DNA from 3 places in the Pseudomonas sp. BB438 genome. Region 2 is predicted to be linked to each of the others. Evidence: predicted binding sites of a transcription regulator. Region 2 holds the regulator's gene; each other region holds the start of a gene.
The links. Region 2 encodes FliA, which starts transcription of late flagellar genes. Its sites were predicted from a motif close to CTAAAGTTTNNNNNNNNNNNGCCGNTAA; they were not measured.

Region 1: the regulator FliA is predicted to act here: its motif matches at 3,148-3,175, upstream of AC1ZV1_RS07675 (flagellar protein MotY).
Region 3: the regulator FliA is predicted to act here: its motif matches at 2,951-2,978, upstream of AC1ZV1_RS06010 (methyl-accepting chemotaxis protein).

Annotation. Positions count from the first base shown of each region.
Region 1 is NZ_CM170001.1:1,640,926-1,648,777, forward strand. Features, by position in the region: gene AC1ZV1_RS07655 (bacterioferritin-associated ferredoxin) at 205-420, opposite strand; gene AC1ZV1_RS07660 (peroxiredoxin) at 687-1,289, shown strand; gene rnt (ribonuclease T) at 1,350-2,030, opposite strand; gene pyrC (dihydroorotase) at 2,027-3,073, opposite strand; gene AC1ZV1_RS07675 (flagellar protein MotY) at 3,212-4,222, shown strand; gene AC1ZV1_RS07680 (argininosuccinate synthase) at 4,355-5,572, shown strand; gene gloA (lactoylglutathione lyase) at 5,668-6,060, shown strand; gene AC1ZV1_RS07690 (Ig-like domain-containing protein) at 6,596-7,852, shown strand, end outside.
Region 2 is NZ_CM170001.1:4,664,309-4,672,160, forward strand. Features, by position in the region: gene AC1ZV1_RS21355 (chemotaxis protein CheA) at 1-1,777, opposite strand, end outside; gene AC1ZV1_RS21360 (protein phosphatase CheZ) at 1,809-2,591, opposite strand; gene AC1ZV1_RS21365 (chemotaxis response regulator CheY) at 2,611-2,985, opposite strand; gene fliA (RNA polymerase sigma factor FliA) at 3,183-3,932, opposite strand; gene fleN (flagellar synthesis regulator FleN) at 3,929-4,756, opposite strand; gene flhF (flagellar biosynthesis GTPase FlhF) at 4,921-6,231, opposite strand; gene flhA (flagellar biosynthesis protein FlhA) at 6,247-7,852, opposite strand, start outside.
Region 3 is NZ_CM170001.1:1,249,662-1,257,513, reverse strand. Features, by position in the region: gene AC1ZV1_RS06030 (type II and III secretion system protein family protein) at 1-1,111, opposite strand, end outside; gene cpaB (Flp pilus assembly protein CpaB) at 1,127-2,047, opposite strand; gene AC1ZV1_RS06020 (Flp family type IVb pilin) at 2,416-2,622, shown strand; gene AC1ZV1_RS06015 (Flp family type IVb pilin) at 2,702-2,899, shown strand; gene AC1ZV1_RS06010 (methyl-accepting chemotaxis protein) at 3,019-4,914, shown strand; gene AC1ZV1_RS06005 (methyl-accepting chemotaxis protein) at 5,297-7,186, shown strand; gene AC1ZV1_RS06000 (helicase HerA-like domain-containing protein) at 7,250-7,852, opposite strand, start outside.

The DNA.
Region 1 (7,852 bases), 3.0 Mb from region 2:
GTGGAGTGGGAGAGATTGAAATTCTCGCGTCCTTATAACCATCTGTCAAACATAAGTCCTTGAATTTGTTATAAAAAGGAATATGAATGCGAATGTTTTCATTCCGCAATTTGGCGCTAAACCACTGAATTGCGGGCATAAAAAAACCGGGCCAGGGCCCGGTTTCTTTGGAATTTCAGCTGAATTGATCAGCGGTCTTTTTTTTCAACCCGCCGCGTAGGCCAGGTTGTAGTTCATTGCCTGGACGCTCTGCAGCTCGCCGAGGGTTTCGCGAACCACCTGCTTGGCGAGGCAGGCGCATTTGCCACACTGGGTACCGACGCCGGTGCATTCACGCACTTGGCGATAGTTGCAGGCGCCGTCGTAGATCGCGTCGCGGATCTGGGTATCGGTAACACCGTTGCAGAGGCAGACGTACATGGTTGCACTACAGTCGCTGTGGGGTTGTTGGAAGCGATACTAATAATAATGAGAATGATTGTCAAAATTTGCCGGAGTCTTCTCCCGGCATCCCGATAAATGGTTGTCGGGCCCGGAAGATTGGCGGCGGGGTCGCGTGGGTGAAGGCGTGAAGCGCCGGGTGTATGATGGCGGACCCACTGGAGCGGCAGCCCCTCAAGCCCGGCAGTTTCGACCGGGTCGCGGTTTTTCGCTCTCAAGCGCCTCACCATGACAGGAGACAAGGAATGAGCGTACTCGTAGGTAAGAAAGCTCCCGATTTCAACGTGGCCGCCGTGCTGGGCACCGGCGAGATCGTCGACAGCTTCGTGCTGTCCGAAGCCATCAAGGGCAAGTACGGCCTGGTGTTCTTCTACCCGCTGGACTTCACCTTCGTCTGCCCCTCCGAGTTGATCGCCCTGGATCACCGCATTCCGGACTTCCAGGCGCGCAACGTCGAAGTGATCGGTGTCTCCATTGACTCCCACTTCACCCACAACGCCTGGCGCAACACTCCGGTGGACAAGGGCGGCATCGGTCCGGTCAAGTACACCCTGGCTGCCGACATCACCCACGAGATCGCGAAGGCCTATGACGTCGAGTCCGAAGGGGGCGTGGCGTTCCGTGGCGCCTTCCTGATCGACCAGAGCGGTGTGGTGCGTTCGCAGATCGTCAACGACCTGCCGCTGGGCCGCAACATGGACGAGCTGCTGCGACTGGTCGACGCCCTGCAGTTCACCGAGGAGCACGGCGAAGTCTGCCCGGCCAACTGGAAGAAGGGCGACAAGGGCATGACCGCCTCGCCTGAGGGCGTTGCTGCCTACCTGGCCGAGAATGCCGGCAAGCTGTAAGGCTGCTGAAACATGAAAAAGCCCCGCGATTGCGGGGCTTTTTCATTCAGAAAGGTGCGATCAGTGATCGTCTTCCATCCAGCCGCCGAATTCCTTCCAGCGGTTGACGATGCCGCAGAACAGTTCGGCAGTCTTCTCGGTGTCGTAACGCGCCGAGTGCGCCTCGCGGTTGTCGAACTCGATGCCGGCGGTCTGGCAGGCCTTGGCCAGGACGGTCTGGCCGTAGGCGAGACCGGCGAGGGTGGCGGTGTCGAAGCTGGAGAACGGGTGGAACGGGTTGCGCTTCACGCCGCTGCGGTTGACGGCGGCATTGAGAAAGCCCAGGTCGAAGCTGCTGTTGTGGCCGACCAGGATCGCCCGTTTGCAGCCGTTGGACTTCAGCGACTTGCGCACGCCACGGAAGATTTCGGTCAGCGCCTGCTCTTCCGGCACGGCCATGCGCAGCGGGTGGTCCAGCTTGATGCCGGTGAACTCCAGCGCCGCCTGCTCGATGTTGGCGCCTTCGAAGGGCTCCACACGGAAGAAGTAGGTGTGCTCGGGGAACAGGTAGCCGCTCTCGTCCATGCCGATGGTAACGGCGGCGATCTCCAGCAGGGCGTCGGTGCCGGCATTGAAGCCGCCGGTCTCGACGTCCACCACGACCGGCAGGTAGCCGCGGAAGCGGCGCGCCATCGGGTGGCGCGGGCCGGGCGGGAAGGAGCCGTCGAGCTCCTCTTCGAAGATTTCGTTCTCGTCACTCATGCCACGGCCTCCAGCAGGCGCCAGCGCAGTTTCTCGCCAGCACGCAGGGGGACGACGTCGAAGTCACCGAACGGCAGGGCCGCCGGGGCTTCCCACTCCTCACGAACCAGGGTGATGCGGTCGCTGTTGCGTGGCAGGCCATAGAAGTCCGGGCCGTGGAAGCTGGCAAAGGCCTCCAGCTTGTCCAGCGCGTTGCGCTGTTCGAAGGCTTCGGCGTACAGCTCGATGGCGGCGTAGGCGGTGTAGCAGCCGGCGCAACCGCAGGCGGCTTCCTTGGCGTGGCGCGCGTGGGGCGCCGAGTCGGTGCCGAGGAAGAACTTCGGACTGCCGCTGGTGGCCGCATCCAGCAGGGCTTCCTGGTGGGTGTTGCGCTTGAGGATCGGCAGGCAATAGAAGTGCGGGCGAATGCCGCCAACCAGCATGTGGTTGCGGTTATACAGCAGGTGGTGCGCGGTGATGGTCGCGCCGACATTGGCCGGGGCGGCCTTGACGAAGGCGGCGGCATCGCCAGTGGTGATGTGCTCGAAGACCACCTTGAGCGTCGGGAAACGCTCGACCACCCGGGTCAGGTGCTCGTCGATGAAGCGCTTCTCGCGGTCGAACACGTCGACCTCGGCGCGGGTGACCTCGCCATGCACCAGCAGCGGCAGGCCGACCTCGGCCATGGCTTCGAGCACGTGGAAGATGTTGTCGACGCTGGTGACGCCGGAGTCGGAGTTGGTGGTGGCGCCAGCCGGGTACAGCTTGGCGGCGTGCACGAAACCGGAGGCCTTGGCGGTGCGGACTTCCTCGACGCTGGTGCGGTCGGTGAGGTACAGCACCATCAGCGGCTCGAAGCGGCTGCCGGCCGGACGGGCCGCCAGGATGCGCTGGCGGTAGGCGTCGGCTTCGGCGGCGTTGCGTACCGGCGGGACCAGGTTCGGCATGATGATGGCGCGGCCGAAGGTGCGGGCGGCGTCGCCGACGGTTTGCGCGAGTGCGGCGCCGTCGCGCAGGTGGATGTGCCAGTCGTCGGGGCGCAGGAGTGTCAGGCGGTCGGACATGCGGATTCCAGGGGTGCGGTTGCAGCGGGAAGAGGGGGAAATGCTACCGGAAAAGGCCGCCGCCGGCACTCGCTATCAAGTTTCGCCGAGGCTGACCGATAGAATCTGGGACGCCTCTTTATCTGTATGGAAGCCATCGTGCGCCAGCCTTCTCTTCTCCTGCTCGCTCTCTGCGCCAGCCTCCCGGCCTGGGGGCTGACCTTCCAGACGCGCCTGGAAAGCGCGCAATGGACGGTGGCAGGCGATCAGTTCGAGTGCCGGCTGTCGCAGAACGTGGCCGGTTTCGGCCTGGGTGAGTTCGTCTGGCGTGCTGGCGAGCAGCCCACTTTCCGCCTCAAGTCCCAGCAGGGCTGGCTGGGCACCGGATCGGCAACCCTGCTGGCGGCCGCGCCACCGTGGCGACCGGGGCAGGGCGACCTGAACCTGGGCTCGGTGGCCGTGGGTTCCGGCGAGGTGCCGTTCAACAGCACCCAGCAACAGGCCGGGCGCTTGCTTGGCGGGCTGCTGGAAGGCCGTACGCCGGAAGTGCGCCATCGCACCCGTACCGGCGAGAATCTGCTGGTGCGCTTGCTGCCGACGCGTTTCGCCGATGGCTATACGAAGTTCCAGGACTGTTCGACGAAGATGCTCCCGGTCAACTTCGATCAGGTGCGTCAGAGCCAGGTCGGTTTCCCGGATGGCGGTACCGAGGTCGATCCGCTGGGGCGTGCCAAGCTGGACATCATCCTGCAATACATGAAGGCTGATCCGACGGTGAACCGCATCGAGCTCGATGGCCACTCCGACAACAGCGGCAACCGCCTGGCCAACCGCGAGGCCTCGCGTCGTCGTGCCATTGCCGTCATGGAGTACCTCAAGGCGAATGGGGTGCCGGAATCGCAGATTACCGTGCGCTTCTATGGCGAGCGCTACCCGCTGGTGAAGAACAATTCCGCTGCCAATCGCGCAAAGAACCGCCGGGTGACGGTGAACCTGTCCCGCGAGGCAGTGGTCGAGCAGGCGCCCGCCGAAGCCCCGCCAGCCCCCGCCGCAGGGGCTCCCACCGCGCCGGCTGCTGCCGCTGGCGCACCTGCGCAGGGCGCCCCGGTCGCGCCTGCTGTCAATGCTGCCCAGCCGCCTGCCACGCCGCCCTCGGCGCCCAAGGGCTAAGCCGCGGCGTCGGGTCGCACCGACGATAGTATTTGTCGCTTTGTCGTCAAAAGCTGTCGCCCCTCTGTAAATTATTCCGAGCGGACAGTAGAATCGACCCCTTTCGTGACAACCCCCGTGGAGTTGAGTGGCATGGCGGACGTGAAGAAGGTAGTCCTGGCGTATTCCGGTGGCCTGGACACCTCCGTAATTCTGAAGTGGCTGCAGGATACCTATAACTGTGAAGTGGTGACCTTCACCGCCGACCTGGGTCAGGGCGAGGAGGTCGAGCCGGCCCGCGCCAAGGCCAAGCAGATGGGCGTGAAAGAGGTCTTCATCGAGGACCTGCGAGAAGAGTTCGTCCGCGACTTCGTCTATCCAATGTTCCGTGCCAACACCGTCTACGAAGGCGAGTACCTGCTGGGTACTTCCATCGCCCGTCCGCTGATCGCCAAGCGCCTGATCGAGATCGCCAACGCCACCGGCGCTGACGCCATTTCCCACGGTGCTACCGGCAAGGGCAATGACCAGGTGCGTTTCGAGCTGGGCGCCTACGCACTCAAGCCGGGCGTGAAGGTGATTGCTCCCTGGCGCGAGTGGGACCTGCTGTCCCGCGAGAAGCTGATGGATTACGCCGAAGCCCACAACATCCCGATCGAGCGCCACGGCAAGAAGAAATCGCCCTACTCCATGGATGCCAACCTGCTGCACATCTCCTATGAAGGTGGCGTGCTGGAAGACACCTGGACCGAGCACGAAGAGGACATGTGGAAGTGGACCGTCTCCCCGGAGAAGGCCCCTGACGTAGCGACTTACATCGAGCTGACCTACCGCAAGGGCGACATCGTCGCCATCGACGGTAAGGACATGACCCCCGCCGAGGTGCTGACCGAGCTGAACCGCATCGGCGGCGCCAATGGTATCGGCCGTCTGGACATCGTCGAGAACCGTTACGTCGGCATGAAGTCCCGCGGCTGCTACGAGACCCCCGGCGGCACCATCATGCTCAAGGCTCACCGCGCCATCGAGTCGATCACCCTGGACCGCGAAGTCGCTCACCTGAAGGACGAGCTGATGCCGCGCTACGCCAAGCTGATCTACACCGGCTACTGGTGGAGCCCGGAGCGCGAGATGCTCCAGCAGATGATCGATGCCTCCCAGGAGCACGTGAATGGCGTCGTGCGCCTGAAACTGTACAAGGGCAACGTCATCGTGGTCGGCCGCAAGTCCGACGACTCGCTGTTCGATGCCAACATCGCGACCTTCGAGGAAGACGGCGGCGCCTACAACCAGGCCGATGCCGCTGGTTTCATCAAGCTCAACGCGCTGCGCATGCGTATCGCCGCGAACAAGGGCCGCAAGCTGTTCTGATAAGCTTGCGTCTCCCGTGACAAGCAAACCCCGGCCACGAGCCGGGGTTTGTGTTTATAAGCCCGCTGACCGGGCACCTGATGAGGAAAGAATCGATGAGACTGCTGCACACCATGCTGCGCGTCGGCGACATGGACAAATCCATCGCCTTCTACACCGAAGTCCTGGGCATGACCCTGCTGCGTCGCAAGGATTATCCGGACGGCCAGTTCACCCTGGCATTCGTGGGCTACGGCAACGAGGACGACAACAGCGTCATCGAGCTGACCTACAACTGGGGCGTGGACCAGTACGAGCTGGGCACCGGTTACGGCCACATTGCCCTGGAAGTGGCCGACGTCTACAAGGCCTGCGAGGACATCCGCTCCCGTGGCGGCAAGATCACCCGCGAGCCGGGCCCGATGAAGCACGGCACCAGCATCCTTGCCTTCGTCGAGGACCCGGATGGCTACAAGATCGAACTGCTGTCGCCGCAGCGCAAGGACTGACTTGTCGCTCTGCAAAAACCCCGCCTCGCTGCGGGGTTTTCTTTTTCCGGCCTGGCCACCGCTACTCAGGCGATAGCTGGCGTGGTGAAGGTTCGTGCCTGGTTCCCGTCCTGAAATGGCTCCCGCCAATCTCGTTGCGTATGCACCCATCCCTGCCTGTTGTGCGAAACAAGCGAGCCAGACGCGGTGGAGCATCATTTCGACGTAAGCGCCGAGCGGATGGGGGATTAGGAATCATCTGATGTCTGTAGGAAATGACGCTAAGGATACTGCCGGGAGTATCCACGGGAGCCTTCGTGACGCGCGCTCATTAGCGCGGACTACGGAAAGTCCCATCGGCCCCTCGACTCAACGCCAATAGCACCCACGCCTCCCCCGATCAGCTGGCCAGCGCTTGCCGGTCGCAGAGATGAGTCAACGAACCCCGTGGTTGAAGAAGGTCCGCAAGCCTGTCGGCTTGCGGCCGCCCTTGTGACCGGGAATGGCGAAGGCCCTGCCGCAGCGTTCCCCTGACTGCCGAGTTCCGAGGCCCACCATGGCTAAAACAATCGTTGTAATCGATAAGGCGACCCACGCGGCCACCCAGATCAACCAGGCTGACCTGACCCTCCGCGCGCCCTCAGTCGTGAAGCTGGCCTTGAGCAAGGAGCAGGTCCTCAGCATCACCCGCGAAGGCAATGCCTTGGTGATCAAGACCCTGGACGGCGAGACCATCGTCATCCACGGGTTCTTCGGGGCAGCCGGCGAGCCGAACAGCGATCTGGTACTCGACAGCGGTGACGGACATTACTGGGTTGCCGAGGTGAACGACGAAGGCTCGGTCTTCGCCAGTTACAACGAAGTCGACTCGGTGGAATCTCTGTTGGTAGCAGAAGGTGGCGATCAGGGGGCGCTGCCCTGGGTGCTGGGCGGCCTGGCCCTTGTCGCAGGCGGTGTTGCGGCGTCCAATAGTGGCGGCGGCGGTCATCACGGCAGCAGCGGGCTCAAGGCTCCTACTGCCGAACTGCAGGCAGGCGAGGCGGGCGGCCTTGTCGTCAGTGGCACCACCAGCCCTGGCGCCAGCGTTACCGTGACCTTCCCAGACGGTTCCAGCACGACCGTGGTGGCCGATGCCAACGGTCGCTACCAGGCTTCCACCTCTTCGCCGCAGACCAGCGGCGGCGTGGACATTCACGTCGAAGATGGCAAGGGCAACAGCAGCGACGCCCATGTCGACTACACCGACACCACTGCGCCGAGCGCACCCAGCATCGAGGTCGCTACCAACGCCGATGGCAGCGTGACTGTCAGCGGTAACGCCGAGCCGGGTAGCACCGTGACCGTGACTTACCCGGATGGCAGCACCGGCAGTGTCGTCGTCGGCGAAGATGGCGGCTACAGCCTGACCTCTCCGCCCGACCAGCCCTCGGGCGAACTGACCGCCAGTGCCACCGACGACGCCGGAAACACCAGCCCCGGTACCCAGTTGCCCTATGTCGATACCACACCGCCGGCCGCGCCGAGCATCAGTGTCACCGAGAACACCGATGGCGGCCTCACCATCAGTGGCAGTGCCGAAGCCGGCAGCATCGTCACCGTCACCTTCCCGGACGGCTCGGTGGGTAATGTCATGGCTGACGACAACGGCCAGTACAGCATCACTACCCATGTGCCCCAGGCCAGTGGCGAAGTCAGCGCCACCGCTACCGACGTCTACGGCAACACCGGCGAGCCCGGCAACCTGGCATATGTCGATAGCACCCCGCCGGATGCGCCGCTGCTCGATCCGCTGATTGCCCTGGAAGATGGTTCC
Region 2 (7,852 bases):
TGACGATCTTCGAGCCCTGGCCCTTGGTCGAGTAGATGTTGATGATCCCGTTGAGCTGGGAAATCTTGGTCTTCACCACGTCCATGCCGACACCACGGCCGGAGACGTCGGAGATCTCGGTCTTGGTCGAGAAACCCGGGGCGAAGATCAGGTTGTAGCAGTCGGACTCGGACAGGCGATCGGCCGCGTCCTTGTCCAGCAGGCCCTTCTCCACGGCCTTGGCACGCAGAACGTCCGGGTCCATGCCCTTGCCGTCGTCGGAGATCGACAGCAGGATGTGGTCGCCTTCCTGCTCGGCGGACAACACCACCTTGCCCGAACGCGACTTGCCGGCGGCTTCGCGCTCGTCCGGACCCTCGATACCATGGTCCACCGCGTTGCGCACCAGGTGCACCAGCGGGTCGGCCAGGGCCTCGACCAGGTTCTTGTCCAGGTCGGTCTCTTCGCCGATCAGCTCGAGGTTGATCTCTTTCTTCAGGTTGCGCGCCAGATCGCGGACCTGCCGCGGGAAGCGGCCGAAGACCTTCTTGATCGGCTGCATGCGGGTCTTCATGACCGACGACTGCAGGTCGGCGGTGACCACATCGAGGTTGGAGACGGCCTTGGCCATCGCCTCGTCGCCACTGTTCAGGCCCAGGCGCACCAGGCGATTACGCACCAGCACCAGTTCGCCGACCATGTTCATGATCTCGTCCAGGCGGGCGGTGTCCACGCGTACGGTGGTTTCCGCCTCGTTGGCTGGTTTCTCCGCAGCGGCAGCAGCCGGCTTGGCCGCGGCAGGCTTGGCAGCAGCCGTCGGCGTCGGCGCGGCGGCAGGCCTGGGCGCAGGCGCTACAGGCTTGGCAGGAGCGACCGGCTCTTCCTTGGCGCCCGTGAACTGGCCCTTGCCGTGCAACTCATCGAGCAGCTTCTCGAATTCGTCGTCACTGATATTGTCGTCGGCGGCAGCGGCAGCCGGAGCTTCCTCGATTGTTTCTGCGGCAGCGGGGGCAGCGGCTGGCTCTTCCTTGGCGCCGGTGAACTGGCCCTTGCCGTGCAGTTGGTCGAGCAGCGCTTCGAACTCGTCGTCGCTGATCTCGTCGCCAGCGCCGGCGGCCGGCGTCTCGGCAACCGGTGCCGGAGCCGTGCTGACGGCCTCCTTGGCAGCACCGCTGAACTGGCCCTTGCCATGCAACTGGTCAAGCAGTGCTTCGAATTCGTCATCGGTGATGTCGTCGCCACCGGCGCCAACCGGCGCGGCGGGCGCCTCGGCAGCCGGCTCGAGAGCATCCATCAGTTGCTCGAACTCGGCGTCGGTGATGTCGCCATAGGCAGCAGCAGCCGGAGCCTCCTCGACGACGGGCTCGGCAACGGCCGGAGCGGCAACCGGCGCTTCAGCCGGAGCGGCGTTCGGGTCAGCCAGGCGCGACAGCGCAGCCAGCAACTCGGGAGTCGCCGGGGTCGGCTCTTGCGCGTCGCGGACCTGCTGGAACATGACGTTGACGGTATCCAACGCCTGAAGCATCACGTCCATCAGCTCGGCATCCACGCGGCGTTCGCCCTTGCGCAGCATGTCGAACACGTTCTCGGCGATGTGGCAGCACTCGACCAGCGCGTTCAGCTGGAGGAAGCCGGCACCACCTTTGACGGTATGGAACCCACGGAAGATTGCGTTGAGCAGGTCCATGTCATCCGGACGGCTTTCCAGCTCGACCAGTTGCTCGGACAGTAGCTCGAGAATCTCGCCGGCCTCCACCAGGAAGTCCTGGAGGATTTCGTCATCGGCGTCGAAGCTCATTCGGTGCTCCCTCTACAGCGTCAGCGGACGCTTAAAAACCAAGGCTGGACAACAGGTCATCGACATCGTCCTGACCGGATACGACGTCCTTTCTTGTATCGGCAGCAATCTGCGGACCTTCACCCTTGGACGATCTTTCTTTTTCCACCGCGTCGCGCATGCTCTCGTGGTCATGCTCGATGCCGGCATAGCGATCGACCTGACCCGCCATCCAGACCAATTTCACCAGGTTCGACTCGACCTCGGTCACCAGCTTGGTGACGCGCTTGATCACCTGCCCGGTGAGGTCCTGGAAGTCCTGCGCGAGCAAGATGTCGTTCAGGTGCGCGGACAGCTTGCGGCTATCCTGGGCGCTGATGTAGAGGAACTGCTCGACACGCTTGGCCAGGTCGCGGAAGGCCTCGGGGCCCAGTTCGCGACGCATGAAGCGCGACCAGTCTTCCTGCAGTTCCTTGGCCTGGGTCTCGATGTGCATGACCACCGGGGTGCACTCTTCCACCAGGTCCATGGTGCGATTGGCCGCTTTCTCGGTCATCGTCACCACGTAGGACAGGCGGTCGGTCGCATCGGCGATCTGCGAGACTTCCTGGGCGCGCGGGGAACTGGGGTCGATCTGGAAGTTGACGATGGCGTTGTGCAGTTCGCGGGTCAGCTTGCCTACCTCCTGGTAGAGCCCGCGATCACGCGCCTGGTTGAGCTCGGAGATCAGCTGCACGGCGGTCTGTACGTCGCCCTGCTCGAGGCATTCGACCAATTCGCGCGCGTGTTTTTTCAGGGTCGACTCGAAGTCACCCGCGGATTCGTTGAAATCCATGACGCCCTCTTGGCCAGCCTTAGCTGCCGACCCGCTCGAAAATCTTCTCGATCTTTTCTTTCAGCACCTGAGCGGTGAAAGGCTTGACCACATAGCCGTTGACCCCGGCCTGGGCCGCTTCGATGATCTGGTCGCGCTTGGCTTCGGCGGTGACCATCAGCACCGGCAGGTGCTTCAGGCGCTCGTCGGCGCGGACCGCACGGAGCAGGTCGATGCCGGTCATGCCGGGCATGTTCCAGTCGGTAACGAGGAAGTCGAAATTGCCGCTGTGCAGCATCGGCAGCGCAGTGGTGCCGTCGTCGGCTTCTGCGGTATTGGTGAACCCCAGGTCCCGCAGGAGGTTCTTGATGATGCGCCTCATCGTGGAAAAGTCGTCCACGATGAGAATTTTCATGTTCTTGTCCAAACCTGCCTCCATCGATACCAAACGCGCCCTGGCGGGCGTGCCGTCAATTCATTGAGCGCCGCGCGCTCTTTGCTGGGGGCGCGTCAAGAGAACGTCACCCCAAAATTCGTAAGCCTCTAACGCGCCTAAGGAAAATCCCTTCAGCCTTTTCGCTAGGAAAACGCAGGCGCGAAACTACCCGATGCTCAGCGAGCGCGCCACTCCGCCAGACGCGAGCGCAAGCGCGCGGCACACTGGCTGTGCAACTGGCTGACCCGCGATTCGCTGACGCCCAGCACTTCGCCGATCTCCTTGAGGTTGAGTTCCTCGTCGTAGTAAAGGGCCAGCACCAGCCGCTCACGCTCGGGCAGCTTGGTGATGGCATCGGCCAGGGCTGCCTGGAAGCGCTCGTCTTCCAGCCCGTGGGACGGCTCGTTGTCGTGGTGCGACGCGTCTTCGGCAAAGCCGCTGCCCTGGTCGCCGTCCTGCAACATGTCGTCGAAGCTGTACAGACGGCTGCCCTGGGTGTCGCTGAGGATGCCGTAATAATCTTCGAGGCTCATATTGAGTTCGGCAGCAACCTCCTGATCTTTAGCGTCGCGTCCGGTACGCGCTTCGACGGCACGGATGGCGTCGCTGACCATGCGGGTGTTGCGGTGGACCGAACGCGGCGCCCAGTCGCCCTTGCGTACCTCGTCGAGCATGGCGCCGCGGATGCGGATGCCGGCGTAGGTCTCGAAGCTCGCGCCCTTGCCCTGGTCATATTTCTTCGCCGCCTCCAGCAGGCCGATCATGCCAGCCTGCATCAGGTCCTCCACCTGCACACTGGCGGGCAGACGACCCAGCAGGTGGTAGGCGATGCGCTTCACCAGCGGTGCGTGCTTCTGGATCAGCAGTTCCTGGGAGTTGTGCGCCTGTGCCTTGCTGTACATACGCGCTCCGGAGGCCGCGGTCATACGGCCGAACCCGTGGGATGTTGCACCAGGCGCTCGACGAAGAACTCCAGGTGCCCTCGTGGGTTGGCCGGCAGCGGCCAGCTGTCGACCTTCTGCGCCACCGCACGGAAGGCCAGGGACGCCTTGCTGCGCGGGAACGCCTCATACACCGAACGCTGCTTCTGCACGGCCTTGCGCACCGACTCGTCGTAGGGGATGGCGCCGACATACTGCAGCGCCACGTCCAGGAAGCGGTCGGTGACCTTGGTCAGCTTGGCGAACAGGTTGCGGCCTTCCTGGGGGCTGTGGGCCATGTTCGCCAGCACGCGGAATCGGGTCATGCCGTAGTCGCGATTGAGCAGCTTGATCAAAGCGTAGGCGTCGGTGATGGAGGTTGGTTCATCACAAACGACCAGCAGCACTTCCTGGGCCGCCCGGACGAAGCTCACCACCGAGTCGCCGATCCCGGCGGCGGTGTCCACCACCAGCACGTCGATGTTGTCGCTGATGTCGCTGAAGGCCTGGATCAGGCCGGCGTGCTGCATCGGCGTGAGGTGCACCATGCTCTGGGTGCCCGACGCCGCCGGGACGATGCGGATGCCGCCAGGTCCCTGGAGGATCACGTCACGCAGGTCGCATTCGCCTTCGATGACGTCGGCCAGCGTGCGCTTGGGCGACAGCCCCAGCAGCACGTCGACGTTGGCCAGGCCCAGGTCGGCGTCCAGCAGCATGACGCGACGGCCCAGATCGGCCAGCGCCAGCGACAGATTCACCGACACGTTGGTCTTGCCCACGCCACCCTTGCCGCCGGTGACTGCGATTACCTGAACGGGATGCATACCCATATCAATACCTTGTCTCGTCGTTCGACCGTCACGCTTCTGGCGTTTCGGCTAATCCGGTTGCGGTGCTCCACCGCCTCCGGCGCTCGCGGATCGTCTAACAGAGCATCCGCATCGCTTGGGCGACCCAACTGGCCGCCCCACGCCCCATCCGGGGCTCACAATCTTCAACTGGCGCGACGCACCGGCTGTTGGTAAAGGCCGGCGAACATGTCCGCCATGGCGTCCTCGCAGGGCTCTTCCGGCGATTGCAGGCTCACGGCACGGCTGACCAGTTGGTGCGCGCGTGCCACATGCAGGTCATCCGGGATCTTCGGCCCATCAGCCAGATAGGCTACCGGGAGATGCTGGCTGATAGCCAGAGCCAGAGCTTCGCCGAGGCTTCCCGCCTCGTCCAGTTTGGTCAAAATGCACCCGACCAGGCCACAGGAACGATAGTTCTGCCAGGCGGCCTTGAGGACCTGGCTCTGGCTGGTCGCGGCCAGCACGAGGTAGTTCTTCACGTTCAGGCTCAGCGACGACAGCGCTTCGAGCTGCATGCGCAGCGCCGGATCGTTGGCGGGCAGGCCCGCAGTGTCGATCAGCACCAGGCGCTTGCGTGCCAGCGGCGCCATGGCCTGGATCAGCGACTTGCCCGGGTCGACCAGGGTCACCGGTACGTTGAGGATGCGACCCAGGGTCTTGATCTGCTCCTGCGCGCCGATGCGAAAGCTGTCCATGGACACCAGGGCAATGCTCTGCGCGCCGTATTTCAGTACGTAGCGAGCAGCCAGCTTGGCCAGGGTAGTGGTCTTGCCCATGCCGGCGGGGCCGACCAGGGCAATCACGCCGCCCTGCTCCAGCAGATCGACTTCCGGGGTATTGATCGAGCGTGCCAGGTGCGCCAGCAGCATGCGCCACGCCTGCTTCGGATCGGCGATGGAGGACACGCGCTCCAGCAGGTTGCGCGACAGGTCGGCCGGCAGGCCCATGCGCTGCAGGCGGCGCCACAGCCCAGCCTGTTTCGGACGCTGGTTCTGCAGCTGGTTCCAGGCGATGGAGCCCAGCTGCACTTCGATCAGTTCGCGCAGGCCATTGAGCTCGAAGCGCATGGCTTCCAGCGCCTGCTGGCCGGCAGCGGCCGGCGTCGGGGCGACCGGTGCGGCCATGGCCTCAGCCAGGGTTTCGGCAGCGCTGCGGCGCGGCGTCTCGGTGCCGTACATTTGACGGTCCTTGCGCACGCCATCGCTGGCACGGGTCGGGGCCGACAGGTCTGCCTTGGCCTGGGCGATCTTCGCCTGGGTCTTGCGCAGCTCGGCTTCCAGCGCCGGGTTCGGCTTGCTCGCCGCCACCGGTGCCTGGTAATCCAGCGCCGCGGTCAGCTCAACGCCACCGGCGACACGGCGATTGCCGATGATCGCGGCGTCCGGGCCCAGCTCGTCACGAACCAGTTTCATGGCCTGACGCATATCAGCGGCGAAGAAGCGTTTTACCTGCATGGCCTGGGACCTCAATCAATTCTGCCCAACGGTGGCAACGATCGTGACTTGTTTGTTGTCGGGGATTTCCTGGTAAGCCAGCACGTTCATGGTGGGAACCGCCATCCGGGCGAATCGCGACATCATCGCGCGGATGGGACCTGCCACCAGAAGAATCGCCGGCTTGCCGAGCATCTCCTGACGCTGCGCCGCTTCAACCATCGAGCGTTGCAGCTTTTCGGCCATTCCGGGTTCCAGCAACATGCCGTCTTCGGAGCCCTGTCCGGCCTTCTGAAGACTATTGAGCAATATCTGTTCCAACCTGGGTTCCAGAGTGATCACGGGCAGCTCCGGCTCTAGTCCCACAATGGTTTGCACGATTGCACGGGACAGCGCGACGCGAACTGCCGCCACCATCGCGGCGGGATCTTGACTCTTCACCGCCACGTTGGCGATGGCTTCGGCGATGGTGCGGATATCGCGCACCGGCACCTGTTCCTGCAGCAGCGCCTGCAGCACCTTGAGCAGGGTCGACAGGGAAATCATCCCCGGCACCAGCTCTTCGGCGAGCTTGGGCGAGGTCTTGGCCAGCAGTTGCATCAATTGCTGGACTTCTTCATGGCCGAGCAGCTCATGGGCGTGCTTGTGCAGTACCTGGTTCAGGTGCGTGGCGACCACGGTGCTGGCGTCGACCACGGTATAGCCCAGGGACTGTGCCTGGTCGCGCTGCGAGGCCTCGATCCACACGGCTTCCAGGCCAAAGGCCGGGTCCTTGCCGGCGATGCCGTTGAGGGTGCCGAACACCTGGCCGGGGTTGATCGCCAGGTCGCGGTCCGGATAGATCTCGGCTTCCGCCACGCTGACACCCATGAGCGTCAAACGATAGGCGTTGGGCAGCAGGTCGAGGTTGTCGCGGATGTGCACCGAGGGCATGAGGAAGCCCAGGTCCTGGGACAACTTCTTGCGCACGCCCTTGATCCGCGCGAGCAACTGGCCGCCCTGGTTGCGGTCCACCAGCGGAATCAGGCGGTAGCCCACTTCCAGGCCGACCATGTCCACTGGTGTCACGTCGTCCCAGCCCAGCTCCTTGGTCTGTTCGGCGCGCTGCGCGGGCAGCAGCTCCTGCTGGGTCTGGGCTTCCTGCTCGGCTTTCTGGCTGGCCTGGCGCTGGCGGTGCCAGATCAGGTACGCGCCACCGGCGGCCAGGCCGCCCAAGCCGACGAAGGACACGTGCGGCATACCGGGAACCAGGCCCATGGCAATCAGGATGGCGGCGGAAATGGCCAGCGCCTTGGGCGAGGCGAACATCTGGCGGTTGACCTGCTGGCCCATGTCCTCGGCGCTGGAAACACGGGTCACCATGATCGCAGCGGCGGTGGACAGCAGCAGCGAGGGCAGCTGCGCCACCAGACCGTCACCGATGGTCAGCAGGGCGTAGACCTTGCCGGCGTCGCCGAAGCTCATCGAATGCTGGATCACACCGATGGCCACGCCACCGATGAGGTTGATGAAGAGGATCAGCAGGCCGGCGACGGCGTCACCGCGGACGAATTTGCTGGCACCGTCCATGGAGCCGTAGAAATCGGCTTCCTGCGCGACTTCGGCGCGGCGCTTCTTGGCTTCAGCCTGTTCGATCAGGCCG
Region 3 (7,852 bases), 3.2 Mb from region 2:
CATTGGCGGCCAGCGGCTGAACCAGATGCGGCGTGACGATCATCAGCAGTTCACGGTCGTCCTTGTCCAGGTTCGAGGAGCGGAACAGCGCACCGATCACCGGGATGTTGCCCAGGAAGGGGAACTTGTCGACGTTGCTGATGGTGCTGCTGCTGATCAGTCCGCTGATCACGAAGCTTTCACCGTCGGCCAGCATCACGCTGGTGTCGGTGCGCCGAACCGTGAGTGCGGGCACGGCGATGTTGTTGGTGCGGATGCCGCTGGTGAAGTCCAGTTCGCTGACTTCCGGAGCGACCTTGAGCGCGATGCGCTTGTCGTTCATCACCGTCGGGGTCAGGGTCAGGCGTACGCCGAACTCCTTGTACTCGATGGTGATGTTGTCGCTATTGCCATTGGGCACGGGGATCGGGAACTCGCCACCGGCCAGGAACGAGGCGCTCTGCCCGCTGGTGGCTACCAGGCTGGGGCGCGCCAGGGTGTAGGCGAAGCCGCTGCCTTCCAGGGCGTTGATGAAGCCCAGCCATTTGCTGCTGCCTCCACCCCAGATGATGTTGAAGCCATCACTTGAGCCGAAGGTTCCTCCATCCAGGATGCCTCCAGGGGAAACCTTCAGGCCGCTCAAGCTACCCGGGGAGCCCAGCACAAAGGTGTTGGAGCCTTGGCGAATCAGCGATGTGCTGGCCTGCTTGAGCTTGCTGCGGCTGACTTCGACGAAGCGGATATCGGTCTGCACCTGGTTGGCCAGATTGCCGGCACCGACGCCGGATGCCCCTGCTACATCGCTAACTGTGCGGGCACCGACGCGCACCACGGTGCGTATCGGCTGGTTGCTGCAGCTGGTCCAGATCAGCAGGCTGGTCAGGCCTTCGGCCTTGCCGGTAACAAGGAAGTCGCGCTTGTCGAGTACCTGCACGTCGGCAATGTTCGGATCGCCGATGGCCAGACGCTTGATCGGCACCGGCAGTTGCTGGTCGCGCTGGGCACCCTGCTCGACGTCGAGGTTCAGTTGCTGGTCAGCGAAGCCCGCGCAGGCGCTCGGCACAGCCTGCGCCACGGAGTGAACGGTACAAGCCAGCAAGGCGAACAGGGGAAGGATGAAGCGCTTGGACATCGATGCACTCCTTGCTCAATGTGCTTCACGGGTAACGGTCGTACCGCGGTAGACCACCACGCCAGCGTCCACCTGCGGTGCGGAGACCTGGTGCACAGCGGGAGCCTGGGCCTGGCGCGGCATGCCAATCAGCTGTTCGAGGGTGATCGGCGGGCTGCTGGTAGAGCCCATCGAGGCCTGGAGATAGCCGCCCTCTTCTGCTTTCTCGTAGAGCTTCTCGTCCTTGCTGCGCACCGCCAGCCGCAGGGAGCCCGCCTGGGCGGCAAGCATCAGGCGTGACGCGGCTTCGGCCGGCACGGCCAGTACGGCAGTACGCGGCGGGCGCGGGGTTTTGTCCTTGGGGTCGCCGGCATTGCGCGCCTGGCCATCGCTGGCGACCGCAATCTGCTCGCCATAGGTCAGCACCCGCACGCCCGGCAGCACCACCTGGGCGCTGATGTTGCGCTCGGTGCTCTGCTGGTCCTGGACGAAAAGCATGACGTCCACGTAGTCGCCGGGAAGCACGAAGCCGCCGCCACCGATCACCTCGTCCACGGCAATCGCCATGGCGCGCTCGTTGGGCCGGATAGTGCGGGCCAACGGCCCACCAGGCTCGACCACTGCGGCGGACAGAATGCTTCCGGCCGGCACCGCGATCCAGACACGCTGGCCGATGAGGGATTCAGGTTTTGGGTAGCTGCCGGCCGGAGCCGTGCGCAGCATCTCGATGATGAGATCGTCCTTGCCAATGACAGCCAGCGCCGGCAGGTCGCGAGCCGCCACCACCACCGGCGTGCGCTGCAACTTGTCGGCCTCCGCCATGGCGGCAGGCGCTACGTCCTGAGCGGTACCGGCGACCGGCGTCACCGGCTTGCCGACCTTGAGTCCCAGATATCCCACTACACCGGCGCACAGCAGCAACAGCCCGGCGAAAACCATCAGCACCTTGCTATTCATGACCAAATCCCTGGGGCGATAGCGGGAGAGAGGACCGGAGGTCCGCAGCCTTGTCGGAAGTCACTGCGCCGGGGGTTCCGGCATACGTCCTTCAGACCTTTATTGTTTTTCGGCCAGCGACGAAAGTTCGATAAGAATCATTCCTCATATTCAAACATCGCTAGTTCCAAAGCAGAATTTAGTAGCTGCGTTAATAGCGTCAAATGCCCAGGATGAATTTACGCTCTGCAATTACTTATATGCCGACATGACTATAACTTTGGTATTAGCGCTATTTGAACAATTGCATTCGGCCACACTGCGCATAGCCTGACGATGAAGTCAGGGCACCCGCCCTGTATGCACTCGGCGTGCACGGAGCTACGGCCATGGAAAAACAAACCGACGTAAAACAACTTCCGCAGAACTTCCTGGGCAAACTGAAGACCTTTGTCCGTGATCGCGAAGGCGCCACTGCCATCGAATATGCCGTTATCGCAGGTCTTATCTCCATTGCGCTGCTCACCGCCGCCACGCCGATCGGAACCAAGATCGGATCGCTGATGACTGCGATAAAGACCGCCATCGGTGCCTGACTCTCCTGGCTCGAAGCGTTAGCGGAGCCGACTCAAGCTTCCGCGACCACTGCTGTCAGTTGCCCGGAGGGCTACGTATATGGAACGCGCTATCGACTCAGTGAAACGTCACTGCAAGGGACTCCGCACTTTTCTGGCTGACCGCGAAGGGGCGACTGCCATTGAGTACGCCGTGATCGCCGGCCTGATCTCCATCGCCCTGCTCACGGCCGCCAGCCCCATCGGCACCAAGGTCGGCTCGCTCATGACCCAGGTGCAGACCGCACTCGGACTGTAACGCCTGGAAAACGGGGCGGTGCGATTCCGCTCCCGTTTCCTCACACTCACACTAAAGTTCCTCCCAGAACGGCCGATACATCCTGCTCTCTCTTGTTTCACCTGCAGGATGCTTCTCCAATGCTTCGTTCGCTGTCCTTCTCCAGGAAGATTCTCCTGGCAGCCTCCCTCGTTGTGACCTTCGCCTTCGCCTGCTTCATCCTCTTCAACGATTTCCGCCAGCGCCAGGCAATCCACTCCGACACCGAGTCCTATCTCTCCGAGGTGGGCAGCCTGACTGCCAGCAATATCCAGAGCTGGCTGGAGGGCCGCATTCAGTTAGTGGAAGCGGAAGCGGCGCAACTGGCCGATGGCGAGCCGACGCCCGAGCGCATCCAGCATGTACTGGAGCAGCAGGTGTTCCAGAAGAACTTCGAGTCGGTCTACCTGGGTGAAGCCACCAGCGGCGTGTTCACCATGCGCCCCTACGCACCGATGCCCGATGGCTACGATCCGCGCACCCGCGGCTGGTACAAGGATGCCGTGGCCGCCGGCAGGCTGATCGTCACCGAGCCCTTCCTCGATGCCGGCACCAACGAACAGATCCTCGCCATGTCGATGCCGGTGATGCGCAACGGCCAACTGGTTGGCGTGGCCGCTGGCGACATGAAGCTGGAAACCATCACCGCGATCATCAACTCGCTGAAGTTCGACGGCGATGGCTACGCCTTCCTGGTCAGCGACGCCGGCAAGATCCTCCTGCACCCGGACAGCAGCCTGATCTTCAAGAGCCTTGGCGAGGTCTATCAGCAAGGCGCACCCAAGGTGCAGCCGGGCGTGCAGGAAGTCAGTATCAACGGCGTCGACCAACTGGTCTCCATGACCCCGGTAAAAGGCCTGCCGGGCGTGACCTGGTACGTCGCGCTGGTGCTCAACAAGGACTCCGCCTACGCGATGCTGAGCGACTTCCGCAACACCGCCATCATCGCCACCGTGATCGCCATCATCGCCATCCTGCTGCTGCTGGGCATGCTGATCCGCGTGCTGATGGCGCCGCTGACCGACATGGGCCGCGCCATGCAGGACATCGCCCAGGGCGAAGGCGACCTGACCAAGCGCCTGTCGGTCGCCAGCAACGACGAGTTCGGCGTGCTGGCCAACGCCTTCAACCGTTTCGTCGAGCGTATCCACGAGTCGATCCGCGAAGTGGCCTCCACCGCGCGCCAGCTGCATGACGTCTCGCAGTTGGTGGTGAACGCCTCCAACTCCTCGATGAGCAACTCCGACGAGCAGGCCAACCGCACCAACAGCGTGGCAGCCGCGATCAACGAGCTGGGCGCCGCCGCCCAGGAAATCGCCCGCAACGCCGCCGATGCCTCGCACCACGCCACCGATGCCTCGCACCAGGCCGGGGACGGCCGCCAGGTGGTCGAGCAGACGATCAGCGCGATGAACCTGCTGTCCGACAAGATCAGCTCCGCCTGCGCCAACATCGAAGCGCTGAACAGCCGCACGGTGAACATCGGGCAGATCCTGGAGGTGATCAAGGGCATCTCCGAGCAAACCAACCTGCTGGCGCTCAACGCCGCCATCGAGGCTGCTCGCGCCGGTGAAGCAGGCCGTGGCTTCGCCGTGGTGGCAGACGAGGTGCGCAACCTCGCCCACCGCGCTCAGGAGTCCGCACAGGAAATCCAGAAGATGATCGAGGAGCTGCAGATCGGCGCCCGCGAAGCCGTGGACACCATGACCGAGAGCCAGCGCTACAGCCTGGAGAGCGTGGAGATCGCCAACCGCGCCGGCGAGCGCCTGGCCAGCGTCACCCACCGCATCGGCGAGATCGACTCGATGAACCAGTCGGTCGCCACTGCCACCGAGGAGCAGACTGCCGTGGTCGACTCGCTGAACATGGACATCACCGAGATCAACACCCTCAACCAGGAAGGCGTGGAAAACCTGCAAGCCACCCTGCGCGCTTGCGCCGATCTGGAAAACCAGGCCGGCCGCCTGCGTCAGCTGGTGGACAGTTTCCGCATCTGATCGCGGCAGCCGTGAAAAAGGCGCCCGCGGGCGCCTTTTTTCTTGTCCGCCGGATGCTTGTCGTACAGCTCGAGTGGCCAACTGCCGGCTATCTGTATCACCGCTGAAACACCCGCCCCAGCGCCATACCTACCGTTCGTCCGACTCTTTCAAGCTTCCTCCGGGAGCGCCGAAATCAAGGGTGAAGGCCTTTGATAGCAACCAACAAACCGGGCCTGTCGTCTCAGCCGGGACAGGGGAGTTCCGGCCAAGCCTGCACGGCTACCCGCCGCGCCGGCGCCGTCCGTTTCACACCACGGGACGGACGCTCTGTGGCGACACCGGATCTGTCGCCCGGACCCACGCCGATCAGGCATCCCACTACTTCCGGACTCGACGCAGCATGATCAAGAGCCTGAAATTCAGCCATAAGATCCTCCTGGCCGCTTCTCTTGTTGTTTTCTCGGCATTCGCCCTCTTCACCCTCTACAACGACTACCTGCAGCGCAACGCGATCCGCGAGGATCTGGAGAGCTATCTGCGGGAAATGGGCGACGTCACCGCCAGCAACATCCAGAACTGGCTGAGCGGCCGGTTGCTGTTGATCGAAAGCACCGCCCAGACCCTCGCCCGCGACAGCTCCCCCGAGCATCTGAGCGGGCTGCTGGAGCAGGACACCCTGCGCAAGACCTTCAACTTCACCTACCTGGGTCAGGAAGACGGCACCTTCACCATGCGCCCGAACAGCGCCATGCCCGACGGCTACGACCCGCGTACCCGCCCCTGGTACAAGGACGCGCTCGCCGCTGGCGGCACCACGCTGACCGAGCCCTACATCGACGCGGCCACCCAGCAACTGATCATGACCGTCGCCACCCCGGCCCGCGCCGGCGGCAAGGCACTCGGCGTGGTCGGCGGCGATCTCGGCCTGCAGACCCTGGTGCAGATCATCAATGCACTCGACTTCAGCGGCATGGGCTACGCCTTCCTGGTCAGCGGCGACGGCAAGATCCTCGTCCACCCGGACAAAAACCAGATCATGAAGACCCTGGCCGATATCTACCCGCAGAACACGCCGAAGATCGGCAGCGGCTTCAGCGAAGCCGTACTCAACGGCCACGAACGCATCCTCAGCTTCACCCAGGTGAAAGGCCTGCCGTCGGTCAACTGGTACATCGGCCTGTCGATCGACAAGGACGCGGCCTACTCCATGCTGAGCAAGTTCCGCGCTTCGGCCATCGTCGCCGCCGCCATCGCCATCGTCGCCATCCTGCTCCTGCTGGGCATGCTGATCCGCGTGCTGATGCAGCCGCTGACCACCATGGGCCGCGCGATGGAAGACATCGCCCAGGGTGAAGGCGACCTGACCAAGCGCCTGAAGGTCGCCAGCAACGACGAGTTTGGCGTGCTGGGCAATGCCTTCAACCGCTTCGTCGAGCGTATCCACGAGTCGATCCGCGAAGTGGCCTCCACGGCGCGCCAGCTGCATGACGTCTCACAGTTGGTGGTGAACGCCTCCAACTCCTCGATGAGCAACTCCGACGAGCAGTCCAACCGCACCAACAGCGTCGCCGCGGCGATCAACCAGCTGGGCGCCGCCGCTCAAGAGATCGCGCGTAACGCCGCCGATGCCTCGCACCACGCCACCGATGCCTCGCACCAGGCTGGTGATGGCCGCCAGGTGGTCGAGCAGACCATCAGCGCGATGAACCTGCTGTCCGACAAGATCAGCTCCGCCTGCGCCAACATCGAAGCGCTGAACAGCCGCACGGTGAACATCGGGCAGATCCTGGAGGTGATCAAGGGCATCTCCGAGCAAACCAACCTGCTGGCGCTCAACGCCGCCATCGAGGCTGCTCGCGCCGGTGAAGCAGGCCGTGGCTTCGCCGTGGTGGCGGACGAGGTACGCAACCTGGCGCACCGCGCCCAGGAGTCTGCCCAGCAGATCCAGAAGATGATCGAGGAGCTGCAGATCGGCGCCCGCGAAGCCGTGGACACCATGACCGAGAGCCAGCGCTACAGCCTGGAGAGCGTGGAGATCGCCAACCGCGCCGGCGAGCGCCTGGCCAGCGTCACCCACCGCATCGGCGAGATCGACTCGATGAACCAGTCGGTCGCCACTGCCACCGAGGAGCAGACTGCCGTGGTCGACTCGCTGAACTTGGACATCACCGAGATCAACACCCTCAACCAGGAAGGCGTGGAAAACCTGCAAGCCACCCTGCGCGCTTGCGCCGATCTGGAAAACCAGGCCGGCCGCCTGCGTCAGCTGGTGGACAGCTTCCGTATCTGATCTGGCGGACACAAGAAAGGCGCCTTCGGGCGCCTTTTTTGTTCGCGACAGACGGCTCCGCCATTACCGCCGCTTGCTACCGCCCAGCAACGCGCCCATCAGGCCGCGCACCAGCTGTCGACCGATCTGGTTAGCCGCCTGGCGCACTACGGTCTTGCTGACCTGACTGGCCAGGGAGCCCAGGATCTCGCCGGCAATACCGCCAAAATCGGTGCCGCTGCCCTTCTCTTCCTTTTCCTGGGTCGGCGCCATCTTGTCGTCGGCGCGACCGGTGAGTTTCTCGTAGGCGGACTCGCGGTCGATCGGCTGGTCATAGCGTCCCGCGAGTGGTGAGCGGCGGATGACGTCAGCGCGCTCGGCATCAGTCAGCGGGCCGATGCGCGATTGCGGTGGCGCCACGGCCACGCGCTGGACCATCGCCGGCGTACCCTTCTCTTCCAGCGTGCCGACCAACGCCTCGCCGATGCCCAGTTCGGTGAGCACCTTCAGGGTGTCGAACGCCGGGTTGGGACGGAAGCCATCGGCGACTGCGCGCAGGGACTTCTGCTCCTTGGCAGTGAACGCTCGCAGGCCATGCTGGATGCGCAGGCCCAGTTGCGCCAGGACGTCGTCCGGCAGGTCTCCGGGCGACTGGGTGACGAAGTAGACGCCCACGCCCTTGGAACG